2 regions of the Streptomyces sp. NPDC045021 genome follow, and region 1 is predicted to be linked to the other one. Evidence: riboswitches for the same ligand, from Rfam matches in the RefSeq annotation. Region 1 holds a riboswitch; the other holds the start of a gene.
What was found. A riboswitch is a leader RNA that binds a small molecule or an ion and turns the genes downstream of it on or off. The one in region 1 is predicted to bind glycine.
Positions count from the first base shown of each region.

Region 1 (15,327 bases):
ACGTCCTAGGGTTACTGTGTGAACGAGCTCGACGTCGTGGGTGTCCGGGTCGAAATGCCCTCCAATCAACCGATCGTGCTCCTGCGCGAAGTGGGAGGCGACCGGTATCTGCCCATCTGGATCGGGCCTGGAGAAGCCACGGCCATCGCTTTCGCGCAGCAGGGCATGACGCCTGCTCGCCCGCTGACCCATGATTTGTTCAAGGATGTGCTCGAAGCGGTCGGACAGACGCTCACCGAAGTGCGGATCACCGATCTGCGCGAGGGTGTCTTCTACGCCGAGCTGGTCTTCGCCAGCGGTGTGGAGGTCAGCGCCCGCCCGTCCGACGCCATAGCCCTCGCCCTGCGCACCGGGACGCCGATCTACGGCAGCGACGGAGTGCTGGACGACGCGGGGATCGCCATCCCGGACGAGCAGGAGGACGAGGTCGAGAAGTTCCGCGAGTTCCTGGACCAGATCTCGCCGGAGGACTTCGGCACGAGCAACCAGTAACGGGCTTATTTGGCCCATTCGGCTAGCCGTTCCCCGTTCGGGGGCACGCGAAACCACTCTTGGGGTTGATATCACTCGGCGTGCCGAGTGTGGCGATCGTTGACGCACCCCGAGTGACTGCCTACCGTCGAGATGGAAAGTCCCGTTGGCACGTGCACGTGCCGACCGGGACGCGAAGGGACGGAGGGCGGCGTGAGAAGCACCGGCGACGGTATGGCCACGGGCGGCCCGTATCCCACCCGTGGGGCCCTGGCCCGGCAGCCCGCACCGGCCGACGGTGCGATGGCCGGCCCGGCGGAGCCCGAGACCGAGACGGTCGGGTACCGGGGGCCGACGGCGTGCGCGGCGACCGGCATCACCTATCGCCAGCTGGACTACTGGGCGCGTACGGGCCTGGTCGAGCCGAGCGTCCGGGCAGCGTACGGAACGGGTGCGCAGCGCCTCTACGGCTTCCGGGACGTGGTCGTCCTCAAGATCGTCAAGCGGCTCCTGGACACCGGGGTCTCCCTGCAGAACATCCGCACCGCCGTCCGGCACCTGCGCACCACCGCACCCGCCGAGCTCACCCGGATGACCCTGATGAGCGACGGCGCCACCGTGTACGAGTGCACCTCGCCCGACGAGGTCGTCGACCTGCTCCAGGGCGGCCAGGGCGTCTTCGGGATCGCCGTGGGCGTGGTCTGGCGGGACGTCGAGAGCTCCCTGTCGCAGTTGCACGGCGAGCGCGTGGACACCGGCGAGACACTGGCCGGCCACAACCCCGCGGACGAGCTGGCGCGGCGCCGGAACCGCGTGGGGTGAACCGTCCGCTGTACGTCCGTACGGTGAATGTCAGTGCCGTGCGGCAGCATCGGTGACTGTGAGAACCGCTCCGACGATCCTGCACCTGGACATGGACGCGTTCTACGCCGCGGTGGAACAGGCCTCCAAGCCGAGCCTGCGGGGCAAGCCGGTCGTGGTCGGCGGTCTCGGACCGCGCGGCGTCGTCGCGACCGCGTCCTACGAGGCACGTGTCCATGGCGTCCATTCGGCGATGGCCATGGCGCACGCACGGCGTCTCGCCCCCAATGCCGCCTACCTCATTCCCCGCTTCGACCTGTACCGGCGGGTCAGCGAGACCGTGATGGGGATCCTCGGGGAGCTGTCGCCGCTGGTGGAGCCGCTCAGCCTGGACGAGGCCTTCGTGGACCTGGAGGCGGGTGCGACGACCGAGGCCCCCCGCCAGGTGGCGGAGCGGGTGCGGGCGCGGATCAGGGCCGCCACGGGGCTGACGGCCTCGGTGGGGCTCGCGGGCTCCAAGCTGCTGGCCAAGATCGCTTCCGAGCAGGGCAAGCCGAACGGCCTGGTGGTGGTCGAGCCCGGCACCGAGCGGGCGCTGCTGGACCCGATGCCGGTCCGGGTGCTGCCGGGCGTCGGGCCCGCGACCGGCGAGCACCTGCGCCGGGCCGGTATCGGCACGGTCGGGGAGGTGGCGCTGGCCGGGGAGTCCGAGCTGGTGCAGCTGCTGGGCAAGGCGCACGGCGCCTCGCTCTACGCCATGGCCCTGGGCCTGGACAGCCGGGCCGTGGTCGCCGACCGTGACGCGAAGTCCGTCTCGGTGGAGGACACCTTCGACGTGGACCTCACCGACCGGTTCCGGGTGCGCTCGGAGCTCGACCGGCTCGCGGACCGCTGTGTGCGGCGGCTGCGGGAGGCCGGGCGGTCCGGCCGGACGGTGGTGATCAAAGTGCGGAGCTACGACTTCAGCACCCTGACCCGGTCCGAGACCCTGCGGGCGCCCACGGACGACCCAGGGGTGGTGCGGGAGACCGCCCGAAGGCTCCTGGAGGCCGTCGACACGACCAACGGCGTCCGGCTGCTCGGGGTGGGCGTCACCGGGCTGGCCGACTTCACGCAGGAGGATCTGTTCGCCCAGGCGGCCGAGCTGGAGGCGGAGCTCGAGGCGGAGGCCGCCGCGGTGCGCGCGGCGGAGCTCGCGGAGCGGGAGGAGGCGGATCCGGCAGGGCGTCCGGCGCCCGCGGCGGAGCCGGTACGCGCCGCCGTGCGGTGGATGCCGGGGCAGGACGTACGGCACGCCGAATTCGGCGCCGGGTGGGTGCAGGGCAGCGGGGTGGGACGGGTGACCGTGCGCTTCGAGAAGCCGACGGACCGCGTACCGGGCCGGGTGCGGACGTTCGCGGTGGAGGATCCGGAACTGGAAGCGGCCGAACCGCTGCCACTGGTCCCCTGACCTGGGCGTTCGCGGACCGCTCCGGGTGGTTTCTCAGTCCTCGCCGGCCAGCCGGCCGAAGTCGTGGTCGCCGGTGCCGGGGGCCTCGGTCGAGGTGGACGGGACGTCCATGCCGTAGTGGTGGTAGAGCTGGATCTCCTGCTCGGGGGAGAGGTGGCGGCCGACTCCGAAGTCGGGGGCGTCCTTGATGAGGGCCTTGGGGAAGGGGACCCGCAGCTCCCCGTCCACCACCTCGCTCGGCTCGAGCGGCACGAACGCGTCCCGGCTGAACAGCCCGGTGCGTACCGCGGCCCACTCGGGCTCTCCGGTCGCGTCGTCGAGGTACACCTCGTCGACCGTGCCGATCTTCGCCCCGTCGCTGTCCAGGGCCCGGCGGCCGATCAGGCTGCGGGGATCAATATCGGTCTGCACGGTCCCTCCAACAGATCGGTGCTGCTCTGCTAGATCAACCAAAGGCCACATTGGGGGCGGTGTCGACTCGAGGGATCCACGAGGAATCCGCCCCCATCCCCGCTGGTAGGCTGAATGGCGGCTGCAGACCCCATGCGGGAGAGTCCTCCGAGATCGTGTCGGGGGCGCCGAAGGAGCAAATCCTCCCCGGAATCTCTCAGGCAACCGGTACCGCATGGATGAGGTCACTCTGGAAAGCAGGGCGGGCCTCGGGCATGACTCATGCGCGGGACCCGGCCTCACCGACGGTGAAAGTCGTGCTTTAGGCAGCACGGTGAAGCTCTCAGGTTGTGATGACAGAGGGGGAGGCCGTTCGGGTGCCCGCGCCGCGGCACCCCTCGCAGGTCGTGTCAGACCAGGAGGCCTCCGCAGATGAATGCCCACCGCATCCCACTCTCCGAGCTCGAGAGCGGCATCCCGTTCGAACAGCGCCACATCGGCCCCGACGCCGGGGCCCAGGCCAAGATGCTGGCTCACGTCGGTTACGGCTCCTTGGACGAGCTGACGGCTGCCGCCGTGCCGGACACCATCAAGAGCTTCGAGGCGCTGAACCTGCCCGCGGGACGCACCGAGGCCGCGGTACTGGCCGAGCTGCGTGACCTCGCGGACCACAACCAGGTGCTGGCGCCGATGATCGGCCTGGGCTATTACGGGACCTTCACCCCGCCGGTCATTCTGCGCAACGTGATGGAGAACCCGGCCTGGTACACGGCGTACACGCCCTACCAGCCGGAGATCTCGCAGGGCCGGCTGGAGGCGCTGCTGAACTTCCAGACGGTCGTCGCCGACCTCACCGGTCTGCCCACCTCGGGAGCCTCGCTCCTGGACGAGGGCACCGCCGCCGCCGAGGCCATGTCGCTGGCCCGCCGGGTCGGCAAGGTGAAGCAGGGCGTCTTCCTGGTCGACGCGGACTGCTTCCCGCAGACCGTCGCCGTGATCGAGACCCGCGCCGAGCCGACCGGCGTCGAGGTCGTGGTCGCCGACCTCACCGACGGCATTCCGGACGAGGTGGCCGAGCGCGGCGTCTTCGGCGTGCTCCTGCAGTATCCCGGCGCCTCCGGCGCGGTACGCGACCTCAAGCCGGTCATCGAGCGGGCGCACGAGCTGGGCGCGATCGTCACGGTCTCCGCCGACCTGCTCGCCCTGACGCTGCTCACCTCGCCCGGTGAGCTCGGCGCGGACATCGCGGTGGGCACCACCCAGCGCTTCGGTGTCCCGATGGCCTTCGGCGGCCCGCACGCCGGCTACATGGCCGTCCGCGAGAAGTTCGCCCGCAGCCTGCCCGGCCGCCTCGTCGGTGTCTCCGTCGACGCGGACGGCAACAAGGCGTACCGGCTCGCCCTGCAGACCCGCGAGCAGCACATCCGCCGCGAGAAGGCCACCAGCAACATCTGCACCGCCCAGGTGCTGCTCGCCGTCATGGCGGGCATGTACGCGGTCTACCACGGCCCGGACGGGCTGGCCCAGATCGCCCGGCGCACCCACCGCTACGCCGCCATCCTGGCCGAGGGCCTGCGGGCCGGCGGCGTCGAGGTCGTGCACGGCGGGTACTTCGACACCGTGACCGCCCGGGTGCCCGGCCGCGCTGCCGAGGTCGCCGCCGCGGCCCGCGCCGCGGGCGTCAACCTGTGGGAGCGTGACGCCGACCTGCTCGGCATCTCCTGTGACGAGACCACCGGCCGCGACCAGCTGGCCGCGGTGTGGGGTGCCTTCGGGGTGACCGGTGACGTCGAGGCGCTCGACGCCGCCGTCCCGGACGCGCTCCCCGGCGGTCTGCTGCGCGGTGACACGTACCTGGCGCACCCGGTCTTCCACCAGCACCGTTCCGAGACCGCGATGCTGCGCTACCTGCGCCGGCTGTCGGACCGTGACTACGCGCTCGACCGCGGCATGATCCCGCTGGGCTCGTGCACGATGAAGCTCAACGCCACCACCGAGATGGAACCGGTCACCTGGCCCGAGTTCGCCGGGCTGCACCCCTTCGCGCCGGTGGAGCAGGCCGAGGGCTACCTCACGCTGATCCACCAGCTGGAGGAGCAGCTCTCCGAGGTCACCGGCTACGACAAGGTCAGCATCCAGCCCAACGCCGGATCGCAGGGCGAGCTGGCCGGGCTGCTCGCGGTGCGCGCCTACCACCGCTCCAACGGTGAAACCCAGCGCACGGTGTGCCTGATCCCGTCCTCGGCGCACGGCACCAACGCGGCGAGCGCCGTGATGGCCGGCATGAAGGTCGTCGTGGTCAAGACCCGCGACGACGGCGACGTGGACGTCGAGGACCTGCACGCCAAGATCGACCAGCACCGTGCCGAGCTGGCCGTCCTGATGGTCACCTACCCGTCCACGCACGGGGTGTTCGAGGAGAACATCACCGACATCTGCGCGACGGTGCACGAGGCCGGCGGCCAGGTGTACGTGGACGGCGCCAACCTCAACGCGCTGGTCGGCCTGGCCAAGCCCGGCAAGTTCGGCGCGGACGTCTCGCACCTGAACCTGCACAAGACCTTCTGCATCCCGCACGGCGGCGGCGGTCCCGGCGTCGGCCCGGTCGCGGTGCGCGCGCACCTCGCGCCGTTCCTGCCCAACCACCCGCTGCAGCCGACCGCGGGACCCGCCACGGGCGTCGGCCCGATCTCCGCGGCGCCGTGGGGCTCGGCCGGCATCCTGCCGATCTCCTGGGCGTATGTGCGCCTGATGGGCGGCGAGGGGCTGCGGCGCGCCACCCAGGTCGCGGTGCTCGGTGCGAACTACGTGGCCAAGCGGCTCGAGCCGCACTACCCGGTGCTCTACACGGGCCCGAACGGTCTGGTCGCGCACGAGTGCATCATCGATCTGCGGCCGCTGACCAAGGAGACGGGCGTTTCGGTGGACGACATCGCCAAGCGCCTGATCGACTACGGCTTCCACGCGCCGACGATGTCGTTCCCGGTGGCCGGCACGTTGATGATCGAGCCGACGGAGAGCGAGGACCTGGCGGAGCTGGACCGGTTCTGCGAGGCGATGATCGCCATTCGCCGGGAGGTCGACAAGGTCGGTTCCGGCGAGTGGCCGGTGGAGGACAACCCGCTGCGCAACGCGCCGCACACCGCGGCGTCGCTGGGCGGGGAGTGGGACCGGCCGTACTCCCGCGACGAGGCGGTGTTCCCGGCCGGTGTGTCGGCCGCGGACAAGTACTGGCCGCCGGTGCGGCGCATCGACGGCGCCTTCGGTGACCGGAACCTGGTCTGCTCCTGCCCGCCGCTCGACGAGTACAACGCGTAGTACCCGCGCCGCGGTCGTCGTCCCCCCAACCTCCGGCCGGGGGTGCCCCCAACGTCCGCCGATACTGTCCGGGCCCCGCTGTTGTCGGCGGGGTCCGGAGGTTTCAGGCGGCCGTGGCGATCTGTTCGGTACCCAGCGGCCGGTGCGGGGCGATGATCTGCCCGTCGGGCAGCAGCTCGCCGGTGTCCTCGAAGAGCAGGACGCCGTTGCACAGCAGGCTCCAGCCCTGCTCCGGGTGGTGGGCCACGATGATGGCGGCCTCCCGGTCGGAGCACTCGGCGGTGGGGCACTGCGGCTGGTGCTGGCACATGGAAGGTGTCTTTCGCTGCGGTGGAGGAGTCGTGCGGTCGGATCGGCCTGATACCTGGTTCATAACCGCCCCCGTTCGTTCGGTCGGTCCCAGTGTTGCCCCACGGAGCGGAATCCGCAGGGATTTCGCGTGAGCTGTTCCTGCTAGGTGAGGACGCGTCACCCGACCGGGCGGTTGCCCTCACAGCGTGTGCCTTTTCGGGTGGTACACATGACCGATCCGGGTCGAGCAGTCACGGTACGCACATGACAACGCCCCCGTGACCCAGGGGGTCACGGGGGCGCCTGCCGTCCGGCCGCGCGTCAGACAGCCGACTCCAGCACAGGCGCGGGCGCCAGCCGCAGCGTGAGGACCGGCACCAGATCGGTCAGCCGGTGCAGCCGATGGGCGGCGATCCCCGGCGGCGCAGGTGCGAGGGGCACCAGCAGGTCGGCCGGGGCGGGCTGGGCGGAGCCGGCTTCGGCCGAGATGTCGCTGTGCAACCAGAGCGCCAGCATGTACAACCCGGGCACGGAGAGCAGATGCGGCTGGAAGGCGGTCGAGAGGGCTTCCGCCTGCCGCAGGGCGCGTTCGGTGGAGGCCAGGTACGGGCCCTCGAAGAAGCGGGAGAACACCCATCCGTCGGGGGTGCGGACGGTCTCGCCCGCCGCCGCTACGCGGTCGCCGGCGCGGATGTGGAATCGCCACCCGGTCAGCCGGGCATGCGGCAGACCGTGGCCCGAGGCGGCCGGCTCGAAGACGTGCACGGGGAGCGGGTGCTCGGGGATGAGCGGGCCCTCGGCCGAACGCAGCGCCGGCGTACGCGCCTCCAGAACGGCGGTGGGCGAACTCAGGGCGGCGAGGACACTCCGAAGGGCGGGTGCTGGTACTGCGGGGACATGCAGCGGCATGGTGGGTTGCCTCTCAGTCGGAGACACGGTGGTGCTGGACGGGTGCGGACGGCACTGTCAGCGGTGCGGTGAGGGGGTTCCTGCGCAGGCTACGTCCGGCGGATCGCGGAGTCTCTGCCTTGTGCGCGAAGTTTATACGACCTGTGTTCACACGGTGTTTCGGCTAGCTGTCGTGGGCATTGCGAGCAAGGAGGTAATTGGCCTTCCTGGCCAGATATTTCCTCCGCATTTGCGCCGGAGTACGCTCCCCCGAACTGCACATTCCCTGCCGCTGCGGACGGCTGGATCTCGTCGGTCCTTTTTACGAGGGGTACCCCTCATGCCGGGTTAACCCGACCATGCCGGGGGAATGTGCCGGAGAGACTATCCAGCAGCTTAGCTTCCGCTCGGCGCCGCCGGGGCCGTTATCGATCTTATGGGTTGGGCATCATCGTCACACGGCCCACTCGAGGAGGGACGCTCCTATGGGGGAGAAGGTCGTAGCCGTCGGGTTCGACCTGGCCGACCGGCAGCGGTACCGGATGAAGCTTCGCCAGTGTCTCATGGGACTGGAGCGACTGCTGGACGAGAAGAGGTTCGATCGGCCCAGGAATCTGATGGGACTTGAGCTCGAGTTGAATCTCGCCGATTCGGCCGGGTTGCCGCTGATGATGAATGAAGAGGTGCTGGAGCGGATCGCCAGCACCGATTTCCAGACGGAACTGGCGCAGTTCAATATTGAAGTGAACATTGCTCCCCATCATCTTTCCGGACGGGTGCTCGACCGGCTCGCGGAAGAGCTGCGCATCGGGTTGGGATACGCGGACCGCAAGGCCCGCGAAGTCGGTGCGCACATCGTCATGGTGGGTATTCTGCCGACGCTGGGCGCACAGGATCTGGTGGGGGCGAACCTGTCCCGGGCGGACCGTTACATGCTGCTCAACGACCGGATACTGGCCGCCCGCGGCGAGGAGATCACCCTGGACATCGCGGGGGTGGAGCATCTGCTCTACACCTCGGGATCGATCGCCCCCGAAGCGGCCTGCACCTCCATGCAGATGCATCTGCAGGTGACGCCCGCCCGGTTCGCCGCGGTCTGGAACGCGGCCCAGGCGCTGAGCGGACCGCAGGTCGCGGTGGGCGCCAACTCGCCGTTCCTGTTCGGCCGGGAGCTGTGGCGGGAGACCCGGCCGCCGCTGTTCCAGCAGGCCACCGACACCCGCCCGCAGGAGCTGCGGGCGCAGGGCGTGCGCCCGCTGACGTGGTTCGGGGAGCGCTGGATCGACTCGGCGTACGACCTGTTCGAGGAGAACCTGCGCTACTTCCCCCCGCTGCTGCCGATCTGCGACGACGAGGACCCGCTGGGGGCGCTCGACGCGGGGACCGTGCCGCGGCTCAAGGAGCTCACGCTGCACAACGGCACCGTCTACCGCTGGAACCGCCCGGTGTACGCGGTGGTGGACGGCGTCCCGCACCTGCGGGTGGAGAACCGGGTGATGCCCGCCGGCCCCACCGTCGCCGATGTGATCGCCAACACGGCCTTCTACTACGGGCTGGTGCGGGCGCTGGCCGAGGCGCCCCGCCAGGTCTGGCAACGGCTGCCGTTCGCCGCCGCGGCGGCGAACTTCGACGCCGCCTGCCGGCACGGCATCGGCGCCGTCATGCACTGGCCGCGGCCGGGGCGGGGCGGCGGGGTGGTGGAGCTGCCCGCCGTGGAGCTGGTGCTGGAGGAGTTGCTGCCGCTGGCGTCGGCCGGACTCGACGCCTGGGGCATCGAACCCGTCGACCGCGACCGCTACCTCGGCATCATCGAGGCCCGCTGCCGGCTGCGCACCAACGGCGCCGAATGGCAGTCGGCGGTCTTCCACCGCGCTCTGGAGCGCGGCCTCGACCGGCGGGCCGCGCTCGCGTCGATGACGCTGCGCTACTGCGAGCTGATGCACTCCGGGGAGCCGGTGCACACCTGGCCGGTGAGCTGACCGGGGATCCGGCCGGGCCCACCGGCTCCGGGGACGTCAGGCCGTGGCGGCCGCCGCGCTCGCCGCGGCCGCCACCACCGCCTTGAACAGCACCGCCTGGATCTGCCCGGGGTCGGTCACCCGGTACGCCGCTCCGCCGGTGGCTCTGGCCATGCGGTCGCACGCGGACTTGTCGGCGTCGGGGCCGACCGCGATGACGATGAGCGGGACGGGGCGGGCGGGGTCGCCCAACTCCTTCAGCTTGGTGGTCAGGGCGTCGAGGGAGATGCTCCCCGGGTCCTCGTTCGCCCCGTCGGTGAGGACGACGACCGTGTTGAACTTGCCCGCGGCGAACGACTTCCTGGCGTCCTGGTACACCGCGAGTGTGGTGTCGTAGAGGCCGGTCGCACCGCCTTCGACGGGCTGCAGGGCGCCGAACGCGCCGGTCAGCCGGTCCCGTTGGGTGGTGCCCTGGGCGGTGCGTACGCCCAGCCGGCCGGTCTCGACGACCTTCTGGTAGTCGCGGGAGCCGTCGAGCCGGGTGGAGAAGCGCCACAGGCCCACTTCGTCCTCGGGCGTGAACTGCGTCAGCGCCTGCAGCAACGAGGCCTTGGTGACGTCCAGCCGGGTCTTGCCGTCGGTGCCGGGCACCGGCTCGGCCATCGACCCGGAGACGTCGACGACCGTGGTGATCCGGGCGCTCTGCACGGTGATCTGCCACATGACGCGCAGTTGCTGCAGGGTCTGTCCCGTCGGTGCGGGTAGCGGCTCCGCGCCGACCGGCTGTGGCTCCGCGCCGCCCGCGCCGCGTACCAGCGCCGGGTCGGGGGCGCCGGTCGGCGGCCGGAAACCGCGGGCGGACAGCAGCCGCACGCTGGCGTCGCTGCCGAGCAGCGACATGAAGCGCGACACGGCCCGGGACTGGTCGGTGGAGAGCGAGCCGTCGTCCAGCGCCGCGTAAGGGTAGTCCAGGTCCACGGTGCCGTCCTTGGGATAGAACAGCTTCAGCGCGGGCCGGCCGTCGCCCGCGGTGTTGCGGACGAACGCCGCCTGCTCCGAGATCACCAGCGCCTGGTTGCGGTGCGGGTTCTCCAGTTCGGACGTGCTGGAGTCGTTGGGCAGGGTGGCCACGATCTGCGCGTCGCCCGGGGCGGTGTACTGCGCCAGCATCTTCGCCGCGGCGGCGGACTCGGTGTCCACGTCACCGCCCCTGCGGCCGATCGACGACGTGATCATCGTGAACCCCAGCAGCCCGGTCGCGCTGCGCGAGGGATCCGCGCTGCCGAGGCGGAAGTTGCTCTTCTCACCGGCGGCCGTGGTCAAATCGGCCCAGGTGTACGCCTTGGAAGGCCAGCCCAGGCTCTTGGCCTGCGCCTGCAGCGTGCCGACGACGACGGGGGAGCGGGCGATGGTGGTCATCGAGGACAACGGGGTGCCGCGGCCGCCGACGTTGACCTGGTCGAGCCACAGGCTGGAGTCCGGGATCCAGACCTGGAAGCCGGCGTGCGCCGGGGCTTTGCCGAGGGCGTCCGCCACATCGGCCGAGGCACGCGCGATCACGGTGACGTCGAGGCAGCGCCCGTCGGTCTTCACACCGGTGGCCCTGGCCTGTCGGGCGATGGTGGTGAGAGCGGGCGCGATGTCGGGTGAGGCGGCGACAGAGATCTTGACCACGCCCTCCGCGCACTGCCCGCTCACCGGCAGCAGACCGCCGCGCAGCACGACGAAGGTACCGGCACCCATCGCCAGGACGAACGTGGTGGTGACCGCTATGGTGCGGCGGCGTACCCGTGGGCGCGGCGCTCCGCCGGCCTCCCGGGGATCAACTGGAATGCGGTGACGTCCCATGGCTGTTGCGTCTCTCCTGAGGGGGGCTCCGGCCTGTCGCGCGCGATCTTCGTATCTTTTTTCGAGACCCTAGCCAAGCGGGAACGGCACCGAGGCGGGATGACGTAAATGGAGGTTCGGGTGCACACAGAGTCATACGGGTCGGATGCCGGGCTCGCGCGGCGGACTCTGCGGAGCGAGGCACTGCTCGTACTGGCCCTGTCGCTCGGCGCCAGCGCCGTCGGCGCGCTCATCAGCTTCGTCGGGTCGCTGACCAAGCCCGGAGCGCTCAAGGACCAGGCGGCCACCCTGGTCGGCTCCCAGGCGCCGGGCCGGCCGTGGCTCGATCTGGCGTGGCAGCTGTTCGGGATCGCCACCGCCCTGGTCCCGGTCGCCCTGGTCGCGCACCTGTTGGCCCGTGAACGGGTCGGCATAGGTTCCATCGGCTTCGACCTGACGCAGCCCCGCCGCGATCTCGGCCGCGGCACGCTCGTCGCGGCGGCGATCGGCGGTACCGGGCTGCTGTTCTACCTCGGCGTCCGCGCGGCCGGGTTCAACCTCACCGTGGTGCCGGAGTCGCTGCCGGACGTGTGGTGGAAGATCCCGGTCCTGATCGCCTCGGCCGTGCAGAACGCGGTGCTGGAGGAAGTGATCGTCGTCGGCTATCTGCTGCGCAGGCTCGGGCAGTTGGGCTGGACACCGGCCGCCGCCCTGGCGGCGAGCGCGGTGCTGCGCGGCTCGTACCACCTGTACCAGGGCGTCGGCGGGATGATCGGGAACATGGTGATGGGGGTGGTGTTCGTCCTGCTCTACCGCAGATGGGGACGGGTCGGCCCGCTGGTCGCCGCACACGCCCTGATAGACACGGTGGCCTTCGTCGGCTACGCGCTGCTGGCCGGCAAGGTCGGCTGGCTGCCGACGGGCTGAGCCCGCGCGCGGTCGCCGCCCCCCGATCCGGCCCGGGCGGCTACGGCGCCGCGTGCAGCTCGCCGTCGATGACGGTCACGGCCGTGCCGGTGAGCAGTACGCGGTCGCCGCGCAGTTCGGTACGGACGAAACCGGTGCGGGCGGAGACCTGCAGTCCGGTCAGTTCCGCGCGCCCGAGCCGGGCGGACCAGAACGGCGCCAGGGCGGTGTGGGCGCTGCCGGTGACCGGGTCCTCGTCGATGCCGACGGCGGGGAAGAACCCGCGCGAGACGAAGTCGTAGCTTCGGGAGGGGTCTTCGGCCGCGGCGGTGGCGATGACCCCGCGCGGGCCGAGCGCCGCCAGGGCGGCGAAGTCCGGGGCGAGGGCGCGTACGGTCGCCTCGTCCGCCAGCTCGACCAGCAGGTCGCCGACGTCCGGGCCGGTGTCGTACCCGGCCAGCGGCTGCGCGCCGAGCGCGAGCGCCACGGCGGGCGGTGGCGTGGCCGCGGTCAGCGGGGCGGTGGGGAAGTCCATGGTGAGCGAGCCGCCGTCGGCGGGCCGGACGCTCAGGACTCCGCTGCGGGTGGCGAAGCGCACCTGCGAGGTGGCGGCGCCCGTGGAGAACAGCACATGCGCGGTGGCGAGCGTGGCGTGCCCGCACATGGCGACCTCGGTCGCGGGGGTGAACCAGCGCAGCGCCCAGTCGGCGTCAGCGCCGTCCGTATCACCCGTGCCGTCTTGGAGGCGGTGTGCGAAGGCGGTCTCGGAGAGGTTGACCTCGGAGGCGACCCGCTGCATCCAGCGGTCGTCGGGGAAGGTACCCGCGTCCAGGAGCAGGACCCCGGCCGGATTGCCGGCGAAGGGCCGGTCGGTGAAGGCGTCGACGATTCGAATCCGCATGTGTCGACGGTAGGCAGCGGCAAAGCCGCAGGCCAGAGCCAATCGGGGGGAGGTGGCCCGGAAGAGGGTTGCCGAATGAACGCTTCCGATATATCGTTGAAGCATCGCGACCGATCAACGATGGAAGGAGCGTAACCATGCGTTCCCAAGGGCATGAACACGAACACCGCGGACCCGGCCACCACGGCAGGGGAGAACGAGGAGAGCAGCGACGTGCGGCCTTCGGACCGTTCGGACCGCCCTTCGGGGGTGGCCCCTTCGGCGGCCCCGGCGGGCGCGGTCGGGGCGGGCCCAGGGGCCGGGCGAGGCGCGGCGACGTCCGCGCGTCGATCCTGGCGCTGCTCAAGGACCGACCGATGCACGGCTACGAAATGATTCAGGAGATCGCCGAGCGCAGTGGCGGCGCGTGGAAGCCGAGCCCCGGCTCGGTCTACCCGACGCTGCAGTTGCTGGAGGACGAGGGCCTGATCACCAGCGCGAGCGAGGGCGGCAAGAAGCTGTTCACGCTCACCGATGCCGGCCGGACCGAATCCGAAGCGGGGCCCGAGGCCCCCTGGGAAGAGGCCGGCCGGGGCGTCGACTGGGATGCCATGAACGAGATCCGGAAGGCCGGCGGCGGGCTCGTCGAGGCCTTCAAGCAGGTCTGGTCGACCGGGACGCCCGCCCAGCGCGAGAAGGCGCTGGTCGTGGTGAACGACGCCCGTAAGAAGCTTTACCTCATCCTCGCCGAAGAGGACTGAGGCCGGAGGCTCTCCGTCGAGCCGGTCCGAGGCACCTATGCCCCGGGCCGGCTCGACGCGCGTACGACGAGCCGGGTCGGCACGATCCAGGGCTCGGCGGGCTCCGCCGGATCGGCGTCGAGCAGTCCGCGCAGCGCCTTGACGGCCGCCGAGCCCAGCGCGCGCTGGTCCTGGGCGACGGTCGTCAGGGCCGGGCGGACCAGCGAGGCCGCGTCGATGTCGTCGAAGCCGACGATCGCGAGATCGCCGGGTACCGACAGCCCCGCGTCGGCGGCCGCGTGCAGCGCGCCGATCGCCATCTGGTCACCGGCCGCGAAGACCGCGGTGGGCGGCTGCGGCGCGGCGAGCAGGGTACGCACCGCGTCCTGGCCGCTGTTCAGGAAGAAGTCCCCGGTGACCACGTACTCCGGGGGCACGGCCACTTTGAGCCGGGCGCACGCCTGCTGGAATCCGGCCAGCCGTTCGGCGGCCGGCGGCAGGTTCAACGGGCCGGTCACGGTGGCTATCCGGCGGTGCCCCTGCGCGTACAGGTGCTCCACGGCGGCGGCCGCGCCGGCGGCGTTGTCGGAGGTGACCCGGACGGTACGGGGGCCGCTGAGCGCGACGTCTATCCCGGAACAAGGGACATCGGAGGCGGCCAGGGCCCGCAGGGCGCGGTTGTCGGCGGGGGTGCCGAGCACGACGACACCTTCGAGATTGTGGCGCCGCACCGCCTGCAGATACGTGGTGTCCTCGTCGTCGGGTCCCGAGGTGGTCAGCAGCATCAGGTGGTAGTCGGCCTCGGACAGCGCGTTGCGCACCGCGCTCAACAGCCCCTGCAAGAACGGGTGCTGGAAGCCGAGCGTCTCGTAGCCGGTGTCCCAGACCAGGCCGATGGTGTCGGACCGGCGGCGCACCAGCGTGCGGGCGGGTTCGTTCGGGGCGTACCCGAGTTCGCTGGCCAGCCGCCGGATCCGGTCGCGGGTCGCCTCGCTCACCTCGGCCCGGTCGTTGAGCGCGCGGGAGACCGTTGCGGTCGAAACACCGCTGCGGAGAGCCAGTTCGCGGATGTTCACGGCGATTGCACCTGTTCCTGGAGTGGCGAGGGTGTGTGCTGCACACAGTCTTGACGATGTGTCATGGCGAAGACAGACTTCCGGCGCACCGGAAACGTTTACGTAACGCGGCTCCGCCACCGGGGCCCGACAGGAACGGGATGCTGCGATGCCACGCGCGATGCCAATGAAGTCCCCCAGAAGCCGCTTCAGAGCACTTGTCACCCTGGCCACCGCCGCGGCCTGTGTCGCCGCGGTCGGCGCGGTACCGGCCACCGCGGGGAGCTCGGCCCACTACACCGACGCCAGGGCGCCGATCGATCTGCGCGTCAAGGACCTCCTGAAGCGGATG
Region 1 covers NZ_JBWKIQ010000019.1:7,444-22,770, forward strand. The annotation lists gene AC07DC_RS37380 (bifunctional nuclease family protein) at 19-492, shown strand; gene AC07DC_RS37385 (MerR family transcriptional regulator) at 685-1,293, shown strand; gene AC07DC_RS37390 (DNA polymerase IV) at 1,352-2,722, shown strand; gene AC07DC_RS37395 (PRC-barrel domain-containing protein) at 2,756-3,133, opposite strand; glycine riboswitch at 3,259-3,356, shown strand; gene gcvP (aminomethyl-transferring glycine dehydrogenase) at 3,545-6,430, shown strand; gene AC07DC_RS37405 (DUF5999 family protein) at 6,534-6,740, opposite strand; gene AC07DC_RS37410 (hypothetical protein) at 7,043-7,630, opposite strand; gene AC07DC_RS37415 (glutamate-cysteine ligase family protein) at 8,095-9,588, shown strand; gene AC07DC_RS37420 (substrate-binding domain-containing protein) at 9,625-11,415, opposite strand; gene AC07DC_RS37425 (CPBP family intramembrane glutamic endopeptidase) at 11,536-12,321, shown strand; gene AC07DC_RS37430 (PhzF family phenazine biosynthesis protein) at 12,362-13,201, opposite strand; gene AC07DC_RS37435 (PadR family transcriptional regulator) at 13,339-13,941, shown strand; gene AC07DC_RS37440 (LacI family DNA-binding transcriptional regulator) at 13,977-14,996, opposite strand; gene AC07DC_RS37445 (glycoside hydrolase family 3 N-terminal domain-containing protein) at 15,163-15,327, shown strand, end outside.

Region 2 (15,327 bases), on a different contig from region 1:
GCCTACGCGGCGCCGGCCCCCGACCCTGCCTCAGGACCTGCCCCAGGGCCCGCCTTCTTGTCCGTCTCCCGGCTCTCCGCCGGAAACTGGTCCGGCGCGTTCTCCGGGTGGTGGCACGCCACTTCGTGCGCCGGGGCCAGCGCGACCAGCGGCGGCTCCTGCGTGGAGCACACCTCGGTCGCCTTCCAGCACCGGGTGTGGAAGCGGCAGCCGGAGGGCGGGTTGATCGGCGACGGCACATCGCCGGTCAGCAGGATCCGCTCCCGCGCGGTACGCCGCTTCGGGTCCGGCACCGGCACCGCCGACAGCAGCGCGTTGGTGTACGGATGCATCGGCCGCGCGTAGAGCGCCTCGCGGTCCGCGACCTCGACGACCTTGCCGAGGTACATCACCGCGATCCGGTCCGAGACGTGCCGGATGACGGACAGGTCGTGCGCGATGATCACGTACGTCAGCCCGAGCTCGCTCTGCAGGTCGTCCAGCAGGTTGACCACCTGCGCCTGGATGGAGACGTCCAGCGCCGAGACCGGCTCGTCCGCCACGACCAGCTTCGGCTTGAGGGCGAGCGCCCGCGCGATGCCGATGCGCTGCCGCTGCCCGCCGGAGAACTCGTGCGGATAGCGGTTGTAGTGCTCGGGGCTGAGGCCGACCAGCTCCAGGAGGTTCTGCACCTCCTTCTTCACGCCCGACTCCGTCGCCACTTTCTGGAGCTTGAACGGCGCTCCGACGATGGTGCCGATGGTGTGCCGCGGATTGAGCGAGGAGTAGGGGTCCTGGAAGATCATCTGCACATCACGGCGCAGCGGTCGCATCTCCCCCACACTCAGATGGGAGATGTCGCGGCCCTGGAACTCGATCTTCCCGCCGGTGGGTTCGAGCAGCCGGGTCATCAGCCGCCCCATCGTGGACTTGCCGCAGCCCGACTCCCCCACCACGCCGAGCGTCTGGCCCGCCGCCACTTCCAGGTCGATTCCGTCGACCGCCTGCACGGCGCCGACCTGGCGGCGCAGCAGCCCTTTGGTGATCGGGAAGTGCTTGACCAGGCCGGTCACCCTGAGCAGCGGCTCCGCCTCGGGTGTGGTCGGCTTGGGGATCATCACGTCTTTTTGAGGCACGGCCTGGTCCTTCACAGCTTGGGCGCAATCTCTTCGGTCCAGATCCGGTCCCGGTTCGCCTGGCTGAGATGGCACGCGGACCAGTGGCCGGCCTCGGTCTCCTTCAGCTCGGGAACGAGCGTCTCGCTGGAACCGCCGTTCAGCTCGGCGTAGGGACACCGGGGGTGGAAGGCGCAGCCGGACGGCACATTGATCAGGCTGGGCGGGGCGCCCTTGACCGGGTTGAGCCGGTCGGCCCGCTCGCGGTCCATGCGCGGCATGGATCCCAGCAGGCCCCAGGTGTACGGGTGTTGCGGCTCGGTGAAGAGCTTCTCCGCCGATCCGCGTTCGACGCACCTGCCCGCGTACATCACCAGCAGGTCGTCGGCGAGCTCCGCCACCACGCCGAGGTCGTGCGTGATCATGATGACCGCGGAGCCGAACTCCTTCTGCAGGTCCCGGATCAGGTCCAGGATCTGCGCCTGCACGGTGACGTCCAGCGCGGTGGTCGGCTCGTCCGCGATCAGCAGTTCCGGGTTGTTGACCAGCGCCATCGCGATCATCGCGCGCTGACGCATACCGCCGGAGAACTGGTGCGGATAGTCGGAGACCCGCCGGTGCGGCTCGGGGATGCCGACCCGGTCCAGCATCTCGATCGCCCGCTTGCGGGCGACCGGCTTGGACACGTTCTGGTGCACGCGGTACGCCTCGACGATCTGCCCGCCCACCGAGAAGTAGGGGTGCATCGCCGACAGCGGGTCCTGGAAGATCATCGCCATCTTCCGGCCGCGCAGCCGCCGTACCCGGTCTGGGTCGGCGCCGATCAGCTCCTCGCCGTCCAGCCACACCTCGCCGGAAATCCTGACCCTGGAGGTGCGGTGCAGGCCCATGATGCCCAGCGAGGTGACGGACTTGCCGGAGCCGGACTCGCCGACGATGCCGAGGGTGCGGCCGCGCTCGAGATCGAAGCTGAGCCCGTCGACGGACTTGACCAGGCCGTCGTCGGTATCGAAGTGGATCTTCAGATCACGTACCGCGAGAAAGGAGTCCTGGGTGTCCGGGCGGGTGGTGAGTACCGGCTCACCGACCGTGGCGGCCACGGAGTCCTTCTGGAACGGATCGGTGCCGGCGGTGCTCACGAGTACCTCACCCTGGGGTCGATGGCGGCGTACACAAGGTCCACCAGGAGGCTGGAGACGACGATGAAGAAGGCGGCGACCAGGGTTACGCCCATCACGATCGGCAGGTCGTTGTCCTGGACCCCGGAGACGGCGTAGGCGCCGATCCCCTTGAAGGAGAAGACGTTCTCGGTGATGACCGCGCCACCGATCAGCAGGCCGAAGTCCATACCGAAGATGGTGACGATCGGGGTGAGCGCGGCCCGCAGCCCGTGTTTGGCGACCACACTGCGTTCCCGCAGGCCCTTGGCCCGCGCGGTGCGGATGTAGTCCTCGCCCATCGTCTCCAGCATGCCGGCGCGGGTGAGGCGGGCGTACAGCGCCGAATAGAGGAAGGCGAGGGAAATCCAGGGGAGCAGCAGATTCCACGCCCATTCCGCCGGATTGTCGGTGAACGGTACGTAGTTGACACCCTCCGACCAGATCGGCCACTGGAGCGTGAACACACCCAGCAGCAGGATTCCGGTGAAGAAGATCGGGAGGGAGACACCGGCCAGCGCCACGCCCATCGAGAGCCGGTCGAAGAGCGAGCCCCGCTTGAGGGCGGAGATCACACCGATCGTCACACCGCTGACCACCCAGATCACGGCCGCACCGATGGCCATCGAGAAGGTCACGGGGATCCGCTGCTGCAGCTGCGGCCAGACCTCTACGTGCGTCTTGAAGGAGTAGCCGAAGCAGGGAGCACTGCAGTGCGAGGCGTCCGGACCGAACTTGTAGTCGGCGCCGAAGAGCAGGGCCCTGAGGAAGTGCCAGTATTGCTCGTAGAGCGGCAGGTCGAACCCGAGGTTCTTCTTGACCGCCAGGACGGATGCGGGGTTGGCGTCCTTACCCACGTACTGGGTCGCCAGCTGATCGGTGGTCTGACCGCCGAGGCGGGGCACCAGGAAGAAGATCGCGAAGGTGACTGCGCTGACGACCAGCAGCAGGATCACCGCGGCGAACACGCGTCGAATAATGTACGCAGCCACAACCGTGCGGCGCCGGGCCCGCCGGACCGGGTTCTACCCGGTCCGGCGGGACACCGAAGCCTTCACCTGCCTTCCTTTTACTTGGAGGAGCTCATCAGCAGGTAGTCGTACATGCCCAGGTACGCCTGAGTGACCGTGACGTTGGTCGCCCCCGGCGGACGGTAGAGCAGGTTCTTGCGCCACAGCAGCGGCACGACCGAGGCGTTCTCCATGACCATCTTGTCGATGTCGCCCCAGGCCTTGGTGCGGGCCGCGGTGTCGGTGTTGGCGATCGCGTCGGACAGGGCCTTGTTGATGGCCGGGTCGTTCAGCTCCATCAGGTTGTTGCCACCCGAGGGCTTGATCGCGCTGCCGTCGATGATCTGGTCGAGGAAGCCGTAGCCGGTCGGCCAGTCGGCGCCCCACGCCATCATCATCAGTCCGAGCTTGTGCTCGTGCACGTAGCTCGGCACGCCGACGTAGTTGGAGAAGTACTTGCCGGCCGGGAAGGTCTTGATCTCGGCGTTGATGCCGACCTTCTTCAGCGAGGCCTGGACGGCGGTGGCCGCGGCGACCTCGGACGGACGGTCGGTACGGGCGGTCAGTGTGGTGCTGAAGCCGCTCGGCTGGCCGCAGGCGGTGAGAGCGGCCTTGGCCTTGGCCTCGTCGCCCTTGTTGCCCTCGGACGGGTACAGGTCGAACTTGTTGAATCCGTTGACCGACGGCGGGATCAGGGTCGAGGCGACATCGCCCTTGACCTTGCCACCCGCGGCCGCCTGGACCGAGGACTTGTCGATCGCCCACTGAACGGCCTTACGGCAGTCGGGGTTGTCGAACGGCTTCACGTTGACGTTCATCGCCAGGTACGAGGTGGCACCGGCGATGGAGTTGTCGGAGTTCTTCAGGTTCTTCGCGCTGTTGAGGATCTTCGGCTGGGTCTGCGGCTGCACACCGGCGCCGGCGGCGTCGACCGTGCTGTTGTCTGCCAGCAGGTTGTTGTCGATGGTGAGCGGGTTCACCTTCAACTTCAGCACGTACTTGTCCGGCAGCGCCGGGCGGACCGAGTCCGTGGACGCGTCCCACTTGTCGTTGCGGACCAGCGTCGCGCCCGAGCCCTCGGTGTACGAAGCGAACTTGTACGGGCCGGACGAGATGATGTGCTGCACGTACTTGGCGCCGGTGTCCTTCGCCGCCGGCACGGGGGCCGTCTGCGAGAACGTCGCCAGGTAGTCGAAGTCGGCGAAGGGCTTGGCGAGGTGGAAGACGATCGTCGTGTCGTCCGGGGTCTCGATGGACTTCAGGCCCTCGGGGGACTTGTCCTTGTACGGACCCTGGTACTTGTCGCCACCCTCCAGGTACGCCTTGAAGTACGTCGGGCCGTTGGCCATGACGTCGGGCGCGAAGTTGCTGCGCTCGATCGCGTACTTCACGTCCTTGGACGTGATCTCGGTGCCGTCCTCGTACTTGATGCCCTTGCGGATCGTGTAGGTCCACGTCTTGGCGTCGGTACTGGCCTTACCGAGGCCGGTGGCGAGGTCCGGGACGATGTCGAGCCCTGCCTTGCCCGCGGCGGGCTTGAAGGTCAGCAGGGTGCGCCCGTACAGCCGGGAGAAGTTCTGCACCCAGCCGTAGTAGGTGTTACCGGGGTCCAGGGAGTCCGGCACGTCGGAGTCCTCCAGCGTTACCGTCCCCCCCTTCTTGTCCGTCTTGCCGACGATCGTGGTCAGGGCGGCGTCGGTGGCCGCGGTCTTGGACGTCCCCTTGTCGGTCGTCTTGGTGTCGCTGCTGCAAGCGGACGCTCCCAAGGCCATAGCCGTGGCAAGCGCCAGCACGGCTGTCGCTTTTCTGCTGTTCATGCCGGGGAATGCCCCCTCGATCGGTGGAGATACAAACCGCGCGCGGGAGGTCGCGCCGCGGGGTCACTTGCTGCGGGGATCGAGGGCATCGCGCAGCCCGTCGCCCAGCAGGTTGAAGGCCAGGACCGTGACGAAGATCGCCAAGCCCGGCACGAACATGTACTGCGGGTCCGCCTGGAAGACGTCAACAGCGCTGGTGAGCATGTTGCCCCAGGAAGCCTGCGGCGGAGCGATACCGACCCCGAGGAAGCTGAGCGCCGCCTCGAAGAGAATGTTGGTCGGAATCAGCAGCGTCGAATACACGAGGATCGGCGCCACAAGGTTGGGCAACAGCTCACGGAATAGAATGAATGGGCCGCGGGCACCCAGGCTGCGGGCGGCTTCCACAAACTCACGCTCGCGCAGGCTGAGAGTCTGCCCGCGCACAATTCGGCCCATGTAGGGCCAATTGAAGAATCCGATGACGAAGATCAGTACACAGATTCGCAGCTGAAGGCCCTCAAGACCGAAAGCACCGTCCTGCAGCGAAGCCGAAATGGAGATCGCGAACAGCAGCAGTGGGAAGGCCAGGAAGGTGTCCATCAGCCGGCTGATCACGCTGTCCACCCAGCCGCCGTAGTAGCCGGCGACAATGCCGAGGACGGTGCCGATCACATTGGACAGGATCGTCGCACCGGTGGCCACCACCAGCGAGATCCAGGAGCCCTCGATGGTGCGCGCCAGCAGGTCACGGCCGAATTGCGGGTCGACACCCAGAGGGTGGGCCCAGCTCATGCCGCCCCATCCGCCCTTGGGCGACAGCAGCTCGGGGTTGACCAGATCCTGGTGGAACTCGTTGGGGTCGAGGCCGAAGATCGACTCGATCGGCTTCGCCAGCACGGCCAGCAGCACCAGGAGGATCACGACGATGCCGCCGGCCACGGCCACCTTGTCGCGCCGGAAGCGCATCCAGGCGATCTGGCCGAGGGAGCGTCCCTCGATCTGGCTCTTCTTGACGCCACTGAGAATGGCTTCGGGCTGTGCCCCGGCCTGCGAAGCAGTGGTCTCTATCGGTGCGGTCATGGTGAAACTGACCCCTCTCGCCGGCGGATAGCCGGCGCGCGCCCGCCGCTGTAGCGGCTTTACTCATCAGTCGTTCTGCTGGTGCTGCGGCCTTGCTCAATTGCAGGGAAAACACGCGGTGCAGGCGGTGCTGTTGGTGCAGGCGGAGCAGGTGTTGTCTGGGCCAATAGCCCCTTGCGGCGAGAGTCTTCATCCACTCCGCGATCACCCGCCAGCCCTCAAGCCGAATGGATGCGCAACTGTGATCTGGTGGATCATCGTCCGTTATGTACCGCGCCGCATGTAACGTCGGCATATGAATGATCGGCTGCATGCGGTGTGCGACCTGATGATCCCCACTGTCCGGGAAATGGCCGGTCTGCACGAGTACGACGGGCGGGTGCAGGATTTGTCACCCGCCGGCGTCCGGCGCGGACTGTCCGCCCTCGCGCACGCGCGCCGCGGGCGCCCGGTCCCGCACGGCGCGCGCGAGCGCCATGACGATGCGCATCTGTCCGTCTTCGAGGAGTCACTGCGGGTCCAGTACGGCGAGCTGGAGCTGCACCGCCGCGACCCGTACCCCCATCTGTCCAACCTGGAACTCGCCTCCTACGACCGTGAGTACGCCCCGCAGCAGGAGCGGTCCGCCGCCCGCCTCAAGCACTTGGCGCAGTGGCCGGAAGCGGTGGACGCCGCCATCACCTCGCTCGACCGGGTGAGCGCGCCGGTCGCGGGCGCGCTCCTCGGCGCCGTACGCGGCCTGGCCGCGGGGCTCCACCCGGACCAGGGCCCCGAGGCCGCCGCGGCGCTCCCCGCGCACGAGCGGCTGGTGGCGCACGTGGACCGCGCCGCCAGGACCGGCGATCCCGACCCGCGGCTCGGCGGCGACGCGCTGGCGGCCCTGATGGGCAGTCAGGAGGGCCTGCCCGTCGACCTGCCGGCGCTGGCGGCCGAGGCGGCCGGCGAGCGGGACCGGCTGACGGAGTTGCTGGTCGAGTCCTGCCGCGCGCTCGACCCGCGGCGCGACGTCGACGAGCTCATCGCGGAACTCCTCGCCGACCACCCCGCGGCCGACGGCGTCATCCCGGAGGCCGCCCGGCTGACCGAGGAGGTCATCGAGTTCACCCGGGCCAAGCGGCTGGTGCCGCATCTGGACGGCGACTGCCTGGTCGGCCCCGCGCCGCCGTCCCGGCGCTGGGCGATGGCGATGATGTCCTGGGCGTCGCCCGGTGAACCCGACGCCGCCTCCTGGTACCACGTCACCCCACCGGAGCCGGACTGGCCGGAATCCGAACGCGAGGAGTGGCTGACGGTTTTCAGCCGCACCAGCCTCCCCTCGATCACCGTCCACGAGGTCGCCCCCGGCCACTTCGCGCACGGCCGCTCGCTGCGCCGCGCGCCCACGCCGGTTCGGCGGGTCCTGCACTCGCTGTCCTTCTGCGAGGGCTGGGCCCACTACGTCGAGGAGGTCTGCCTCGAGGAGGGCTTCCGGGCCCGTGACCCGCGGTTCGCCATCGGGGTCGCCCTCGAGGCGCTGGTACGCGTCACCAGGCTCTCCTGCGCCATCGGTCTGCACACCGGCGCGATGACCGTCGACGAGGCGACCGAGTGGTTCATGCGCGATGCCCATCTGGCCCGCGCCGGCGCCGCCTCCGAGGCCCGCCGCGGCACCTTCGACGCCGCCTACGGGCGCTACACCTGGGGCAAGCTGGAGATCATGCGGCTGCGCGAGCGGGCGCGCCGCGACTGGGGGTCCGGCTTCTCGCTGGAACGCTTCCACGGCGCGCTGATGGACCTCGGCAGCCCGCCGCTCGGCCTCATCGGGGCGGCCCTCACGGGCGCGTAGGAGCGCTGTCCCCGCCGGGCCCGTCCAGCTGGTGTCGGGCGGCCCTAGCGGGGTGCCTGGCCCTGGGGCCAGCCCTGTTGCGGCCAGCCCCAGCCGGCCGCCGGGGCGGGGCCCGAGGCGGCGTGCGCCTCACGGTCGAAGAAGGGCTGGCCGTTGGTCCGCATCCACATGGCGACCGGGTCGTACTCGTCCGCCATCGCGACCGTGGAGACGGCCAGCCCGTCCGGCACTCCGCTGATCGACTGCTGCATCATCAGCCGCACCGCTTCCACCGCCTGCGGCGAGGAGTCGTACATGTCCAGGCCGATGGCGAGGTACGGCTCGCCCAGCGCGGGCTGCACCCAGGCGCGGCGCAGCGACCGTACGGCCGGGGTCCGGTGGGCGTGCTGCGAGAGCAGGGCGTAGAACTGCGGGATCTGCAGGGCCGGCTCGCCGATCTGCAGCGGTCCCGCGGGCAGCCGGTCGAGGCCGGTGGCGATCCGGCGCAGATCGAGCCAGGGGATGCCGACGCCGCCGCCGGGGGCGTGCGGGTTCAGCCACAGTCCCCAGCGCTCGGGGAACAGGGCGGTGGCGATGTCGCGGCCCTGGACGATCTCGTGGGCGCGGTTCCAGCCGCTGGCGACGAGCTCCTGGGGAGAGGTGACCGCCGGCGCGTAGCCGTAGCCGTCGATCTCCATGTTCCCGTACTGGGCGTCGGGGGATCCGGGTGTGCCGTGCCACAGCAGCATCCAGACCTGGCCGCCGGCCAACGACACCAGCAGGTCCTCGTAGGCGTCGAATCGTCCGGGCGCCACCTGCCGAAGCATCTGCTCGACGTGGCCGGCTGCCGCCGCACCGCCTTGCGCGCCCGCGATCACGTGGGTCCGCCCCTTCTCTCCGACACCGGTGTCACCGGGTCCGGCGCACGCCTGTGCACCGCCCGCCATCAAACCAGGTTGTGCGCCCCCGCAGACAGCGCACGGGCTCAGTCCCGTCCGAAGAAGGGCCGCACCTGCTCCAGCATCCAGTCGGCTACGGGGTCCTGGGCGATGTCCAGCAGTACCAGCTGCACCGGCAGTGGCAGCGGTACGGCGCCGAGGGCGCGGCCCAGCGCGTCCATCGCGGCGGCCCGGTCCTCCTCCTGCCAGCGGTCCAGTTCGACGCCGACGAAGAGCTGCGGCGGCCCGCCCTCGACGCTGGCCACCGCGCGCCGCGCGGAGAGCACCACCGGGGTCACCGCGAACTCGCCCGCCGCCGCCGCGAGGAAGTCGACCGGCTCGTCGTCCGGTTCCGGCTCCCACAGCCGGACCCGGCCGCCGGTCGACGCCCGCGGGTCGCGGTCGGAGCGGCAGAGGTCCTGGACGGCGGGTGGCGGCAGCGGGATCCCGGCCGTCCCGCCCGGATTGACGGCGATGCCGACCTCCGGGGGCAGCCCGCGGGCGAACTCGCGGGCCGGCGCGACGGTGCAGGCCATCCCCTGAGCGGCGCGCAGGAACTGCTGCTCGGAACTGAACACCGGTATGTACAGGGTGCCGTCGAGTTCGAAGGACGGCAGGTCCAGATCGCGGCTGCCGGGCCCGCCGCCGTTCGGCAGCGGCACCCACAGCTGGGAGCGCCCGAGCACTTCGAGCAGCCGGGCGTTCGCACCCGGCGTGCCGACGCTCGCGGCGAGTACGGCTTCGAGTTCGTTGGCCGGCCATGCGTCGGCCGGGTGGGGAGCACCCCCAGCGCCGGCTGGGGGAGGCGGAAGCTGCGTGTTCACTGCGCTGTGCCTCGCGGGGTAGAGCCTGGGATGTCTGCTTCGTACGGCCGGTGCCCGCCCTGCCCGGCGCCTGCCGCTCTGCCGGAACCCTAGCGGTTACCGGGTTGCCGGCCGCCCTGATCCGCCGGAACGGCCATCTGGGCGGACTCGGGACCCGCCCGGCCGCCGCCGAAGACTATCCGCCGCACCGCGCCCGCCGCGGACCGGTCCAGGAGCAGCGCGGAGACGCAGCCGTCGGGCCGCCCGCCTGACCCGGCCAGCGCCACCAGCCGCCGGGCCGCCCTGCGGTGCCGGGCCATGGCGTATCCGGACACCGTCCGCCCGCGCGCGAGCTGGCCGGCGCGGGCCGCGTCCTCCGGTACGTCCAGTACCAGCAGGTGCAGCCCCCGGCCGCGGCGGCGGGCGTCCCGGGCCAGCCAGCGCCGGACCCAGGCCAGCGAGCCGCAGTCATGGACGACGAGGCTGGCTCCGGTGCGCAGCGCCCGGCGCAGCCGCGCGTAGTGGACGAGCCGCACCAGCGGGCGGTACGCCGCGTACGGCAGCAGCGGCGGCATCAGTGACTCCCAGTGCCGCCGGACGTCCTGCGAGTCGATCCTGCGGACCTCGCCGTCCGCGCCGTCCCGCTCGTCGACCGCGCGCCGCATCAGGGTGCTCTTGCCGCTGCCCGGCAGCCCCGACACGACCAGCACGTCCCCCGCCGGGTAGCGCAGCGTCGCCCCGGCCGCCCGCTCGTCCCCCTGCACAGCCTCCGCCTCCCCCAGCCACCGCCGGGAGGTGCCCCCAAGCCGGCGACCGCCGTTCCCCAGCCACCGCTGGGAGGTACCCCCAGCCAACGTCGGTAAAGAGAGGGTAATGGCAAGCAAAGCGATTCCCCAGAGGCCCGGTGGCTTCCACCGCATGCAATGATGAGCGCCACAACTTGCATATTGGCCGTTAGAGGCCGCGCGGGAGAGTCCCTGCCATCATGAGCAGGGCGCCGAAGGAGCAAGTCCTCCCTTGAATCTCTCAGGCACAGTCACCGCGCGGGCGAGGCACATCTGAAAAGCGGTCGGGCCCGTTCACGGCCCGTCCCACCCAAGGTGCAAGCCGGGGCCCCGCCGGGCCGCGGTGAACCTCTCAGGTTCCGATGACAGATGGGGAGGCCCCTTCCTTCGGGGTTTCGTCATCCTTTGCCATGAGAGTCTCGCCACGCCTGCACCGGGAGCCCGACTGATGAGCCAGCCGCCCACCGACGCCCCGCGCCGTACGGCGCTCGACGCCCTGCATCGCGCGCTCGGCGCGACGATGACCGACTTCGCCGGCTGGGACATGCCGCTGCGGTACGCCAGCGAGCGCGACGAGCACACCGCCGTCCGCACCCGCGCCGGCCTGTTCGACCTCTCGCACATGGGCGAGATCACCGTCACCGGCCCGCAGGCGGGCGAGGCGCTGGACTACGCGCTCGTCGGCCACATCTCGGCCCTCGCGGTCGGCCGGGCCCGCTACACGATGATCTGCGCCGCGGACGGCGGGATCGTGGACGACCTGATCGTCTACCGCCTCGGCGAGGACGAGTACATGGTCGTCGCGAACGCCGGCAACGCCCAGGTCGTCCTGGACGCCGTCACCGACCGCGCCGCGGCGTTCGACGCCACGGTCCGCGACGACCGCGACGCCTACGCGCTGATCGCCGTCCAGGGCCCCGAGTCCCCCGGCATCATGAAGGGCCTCACCGACGCCGACCTGGACGGGCTCAAGTACTACGCGGGCCTGCCCGGCACCGTCGCGGGCGTCCCCGCGCTGATCGCCCGTACCGGCTACACCGGCGAGGACGGCTTCGAGCTCTTCGTGGCCCCCGAGCACGCCGAGGAGCTGTGGAAGGCGATCACCGAGGCGGGTGCCGGCGTCGGCCTCATCCCGTGCGGCCTGTCCTGCCGCGACACGCTGCGCCTGGAGGCCGGCATGCCGCTCTACGGGCACGAGCTGACCACCGCCACCACACCGTTCGACGCCGGTCTCGGCCGCGTCGTGAAGTTCGACAAGCCGGGCGACTTCGTCGGCCGTACGGCGCTGACCGCCGCCGCCGAGCGGGCCGCGGAGCAGCCGCCGCGCAAGCTCGTCGGGCTGGTCGCCGAGGGCCGCCGCGTACCGCGCGCCGGTTACCCGGTCACCGCCGCCGGCGGCGCCGTGATCGGTGAGGTCACCTCCGGTGCGCCCTCCCCGACCCTCGGACAGCCGATCGCCATCGCCTACGTCGACGCCGCTCACGCCGCGCCCGGCACCGAGGGCGTGGCCGTCGACATCCGTGGCGCTCAAGAGCCGCACAAGGTGGTTGCGCTGCCCTTCTACAAGCGCCGGCGCTGACCGACCCGCCCACCCCTGCGCGAGCACACCTTCACATCCGGGAGAATTCCGTTATGAGCAACCCCCAGCAGCTGCGCTACAGCAAGGAGCACGAGTGGCTCTCCGCCTCTGAGGCCGGAGTGTCCGCCGTGGGCATCACCTCACACGCCGCCGACGCGCTCGGCGACGTCGTCTTCGTCCAGCTCCCGGAGGTCGGAGCCGTCGTCACGGCGGGCGAGACCTGCGGTGAACTGGAGTCGACCAAGTCGGTCAGCGACCTGTACTCCCCGGTCACCGGCGAGGTCGTGGACGTCAACCAGGACGTCGTCGATGATCCCTCCCTCGTCAATTCGGCCCCCTTCGAGGGCGGCTGGCTGTTCAAGGTGAAGACGACGGAGGAGCCCTCGGACCTGCTCTCCGCCGAGGAGTACTCCGCCTTCACCGGCAGCTGAGCCCTCCCGGACCTCGATCCGGACCTCGAAACCGACCTCGATCCGTGATCCTGACCTCGACCAGGAAGATCCCATGTCGCTCCTGAACAGCTCCCTTCATGAGTTCGACCCGGACGTCGCCGCCGCCGTCGACGCCGAACTGCACCGTCAGCAGTCCACCCTCGAAATGATCGCGTCGGAGAACTTCGCGCCGGTCGCCGTCCTGGAGGCCCAGGGCTCGGTCCTCACCAACAAGTACGCCGAGGGGTACCCCGGCCGCCGCTACTACGGTGGCTGCGAGCACGTCGACGTCATCGAGACGCTCGCCATCGAGCGGGTCAAGGCGCTGTTCGGCGCCGAGGCCGCGAACGTGCAGCCGCACTCGGGCGCCCAGGCCAACGCCGCCGCGATGTTCGCCCTGATCAAGCCGGGCGACACCATCCTCGGCCTGGATCTGGCGCACGGTGGGCACCTCACCCACGGCATGAAGATCAACTTCTCCGGCAAGCTCTACAAGGTCGCCGCCTACCACGTCGACGAGAAGACCAGCCTCGTGGACATGGAGGAGGTCGAGCGCCTCGCCAAGGAGCACCGCCCGCAGCTGATCATCGCGGGCTGGTCGGCCTACCCTCGCCAGCTCGACTTCGCCGAGTTCCGCCGGATCGCGGACGAGGTCGGCGCCCTGCTCATGGTCGACATGGCTCACTTCGCGGGCCTGGTCGCGGCCGGGCTGCACCCCTCGCCCGTGCCGTACGCGGACGTGGTCACCACCACGACCCACAAGACCCTGGGCGGACCGCGCGGTGGCGTGATCCTCTCCAAGGCCGAGTACGCCAAGAAGATCAACTCCGCGGTCTTCCCCGGCCAGCAGGGCGGCCCGCTGGAGCACGTGATCGCGGCCAAGGCGGTGGCCTTCAAGGTCGCGGCCACCGACGAGTTCAAGGACCGCCAGGTCCGTACCCTCGAAGGCGCCAAGATCCTCGCCGAGCGGCTGGTCCAGCCGGACCTGAGCGAGGTCGGCGTCTCGGTGCTCTCCGGCGGCACCGATGTGCACCTGGTCCTGGTCGACCTGCGCAGCAGCGAGCTGGACGGGCAGCAGGCCGAGGACCGGCTCCACCAGGTCGGCATCACGGTCAACCGCAACGCCATCCCGAACGACCCGCGTCCCCCGATGGTCACCTCGGGCCTGCGGATCGGCACCCCGGCGCTGGCCACCCGCGGCTTCGGCACCGAGGACTTCACCGAGGTCGCCGACATCATCGCCGAGGTCCTCAAGCCGGACTTCGACGAGGACCAGGCCAAGCGCCTGTCCGCCCGCGTCGCCGCCCTGGCGGCGAAGCACCCGCTGTACCCCGGACTGTAATCGGACCGTCGTACGCGTCAGGTCGGGGCACCGCGCACACTGGAAGGTGAGCCGGTGCCCCGCACCATGTCCCCCGCACCCACCTGTCCCGCGCACCACCCCGGCAGACAACGGCGTCTGTTCAACCAAGGAGTTTCTCGTGGCCATCTCGGTCTTCGACCTGTTCTCGATCGGTATCGGCCCGTCCAGCTCGCACACCGTCGGACCCATGCGCGCCGCCGGGATCTTCGCCCACCGGCTCAAGAACGAAGGACTGCTCGCCCACACCGCCTCCGTCCGCGCCGAGCTCTTCGGCTCGCTGGGCGCCACCGGCCACGGCCACGGCACCCCGAAGGCGGTCCTGCTGGGCCTGGAGGGCCACTCCCCCCGCACGGTCGACGTCGAGACCGCCGACGACGAGGTGGCCCGCATCCGCACCAGCGGCCGGCTCAACCTGCTCGGCGCCCACGAGATCCCCTTCGACGCCTCGTCCCAGCTGATCCTGCACCGCCGCCGTTCCCTGCCGTACCACGCCAACGGCATGACGCTCTTCGCCTACGACGCGGACGGCGCGCCCCTGCTGGAGAAGACGTACTACTCGGTCGGCGGCGGGTTCGTCGTCGACGAGGACGCGGTCGGCCAGGACCGGATCAAGCTCGACGACACCGTCCTGCGCCACCCCTTCCGCACCGGCGACGAGCTGCTGCGGCTCTCCCGCGACACCGGGCTGTCGATCGCCGCCCTGATGCTGGAGAACGAGAAGGCCTGGCGCAGCGAGGCCGAGATCCGTACCGGGCTGCTGGAGATCTGGGGCGTCATGCAGGCGTGCGTCTCGCGCGGCATGTCCCGCGAGGGCATACTCCCCGGCGGCCTCAAGGTCCGCCGCCGCGCGGCCAACTCGGCCCGCCAGCTGCGCGCCGAGGGCAACCCGGCCGCGCTCGCGATGGAGTGGGTCACCCTCTACGCCATGGCCGTGAACGAGGAGAACGCCGCGGGCGGCCGGGTCGTCACCGCGCCCACCAACGGCGCGGCCGGCATCATCCCGGCCGTCCTGCACTACTACATGAACTTCGTGCCCGGCGCCGACGAGGAGGGCATCGTCCGCTTCATGCTCGCCGCCGGCGCCATCGGCATGCTCTTCAAGGAGAACGCCTCCATCTCCGGCGCCGAGGTCGGCTGCCAGGGCGAGGTCGGCTCCGCCTGCTCGATGGCGGCCGGCGCCCTCGCCGAGGTCCTGGGCGGCACCCCCGAGCAGGTGGAGAACGCGGCCGAGATCGGCATGGAGCACAACCTCGGCCTCACCTGCGACCCGGTCGGCGGCCTGGTCCAGATCCCGTGCATCGAGCGCAACGGCATGGCCGCGGTGAAGGCCATCACGGCCGCCCGGATGGCCATGCGCGGCGACGGCCGGCACCACGTCTCCCTCGACAAGGTCATCAAGACCATGAAGGAGACCGGCGCCGACATGAAGGTCAAGTACAAGGAGACGGCGCGCGGCGGTCTCGCGGTCAACGTCATCGAGTGCT
Region 2 covers NZ_JBWKIQ010000011.1:187,221-202,547, forward strand. The annotation lists gene AC07DC_RS29800 (ABC transporter ATP-binding protein) at 3-1,097, opposite strand; gene AC07DC_RS29805 (ABC transporter ATP-binding protein) at 1,127-2,194, opposite strand; gene AC07DC_RS29810 (ABC transporter permease) at 2,230-3,243, opposite strand; gene AC07DC_RS29815 (ABC transporter substrate-binding protein) at 3,321-5,078, opposite strand; gene AC07DC_RS29820 (ABC transporter permease) at 5,142-6,140, opposite strand; gene AC07DC_RS29825 (DUF885 family protein) at 6,436-7,965, shown strand; gene AC07DC_RS29830 (enhanced serine sensitivity protein SseB C-terminal domain-containing protein) at 8,010-8,771, opposite strand; gene AC07DC_RS29835 (enhanced serine sensitivity protein SseB) at 8,930-9,706, opposite strand; gene AC07DC_RS29840 (AAA family ATPase) at 9,796-10,449, opposite strand; glycine riboswitch at 10,642-10,737, shown strand; glycine riboswitch at 10,738-10,849, shown strand; gene gcvT (glycine cleavage system aminomethyltransferase GcvT) at 10,919-12,049, shown strand; gene gcvH (glycine cleavage system protein GcvH) at 12,103-12,480, shown strand; gene AC07DC_RS29855 (serine hydroxymethyltransferase) at 12,554-13,822, shown strand; gene AC07DC_RS29860 (L-serine ammonia-lyase) at 13,962-15,327, shown strand, end outside.
Region 2: linked by a shared signal. The riboswitch ahead of gcvT (glycine cleavage system aminomethyltransferase GcvT) and the one ahead of gcvP (aminomethyl-transferring glycine dehydrogenase) in region 1 are both predicted to bind glycine.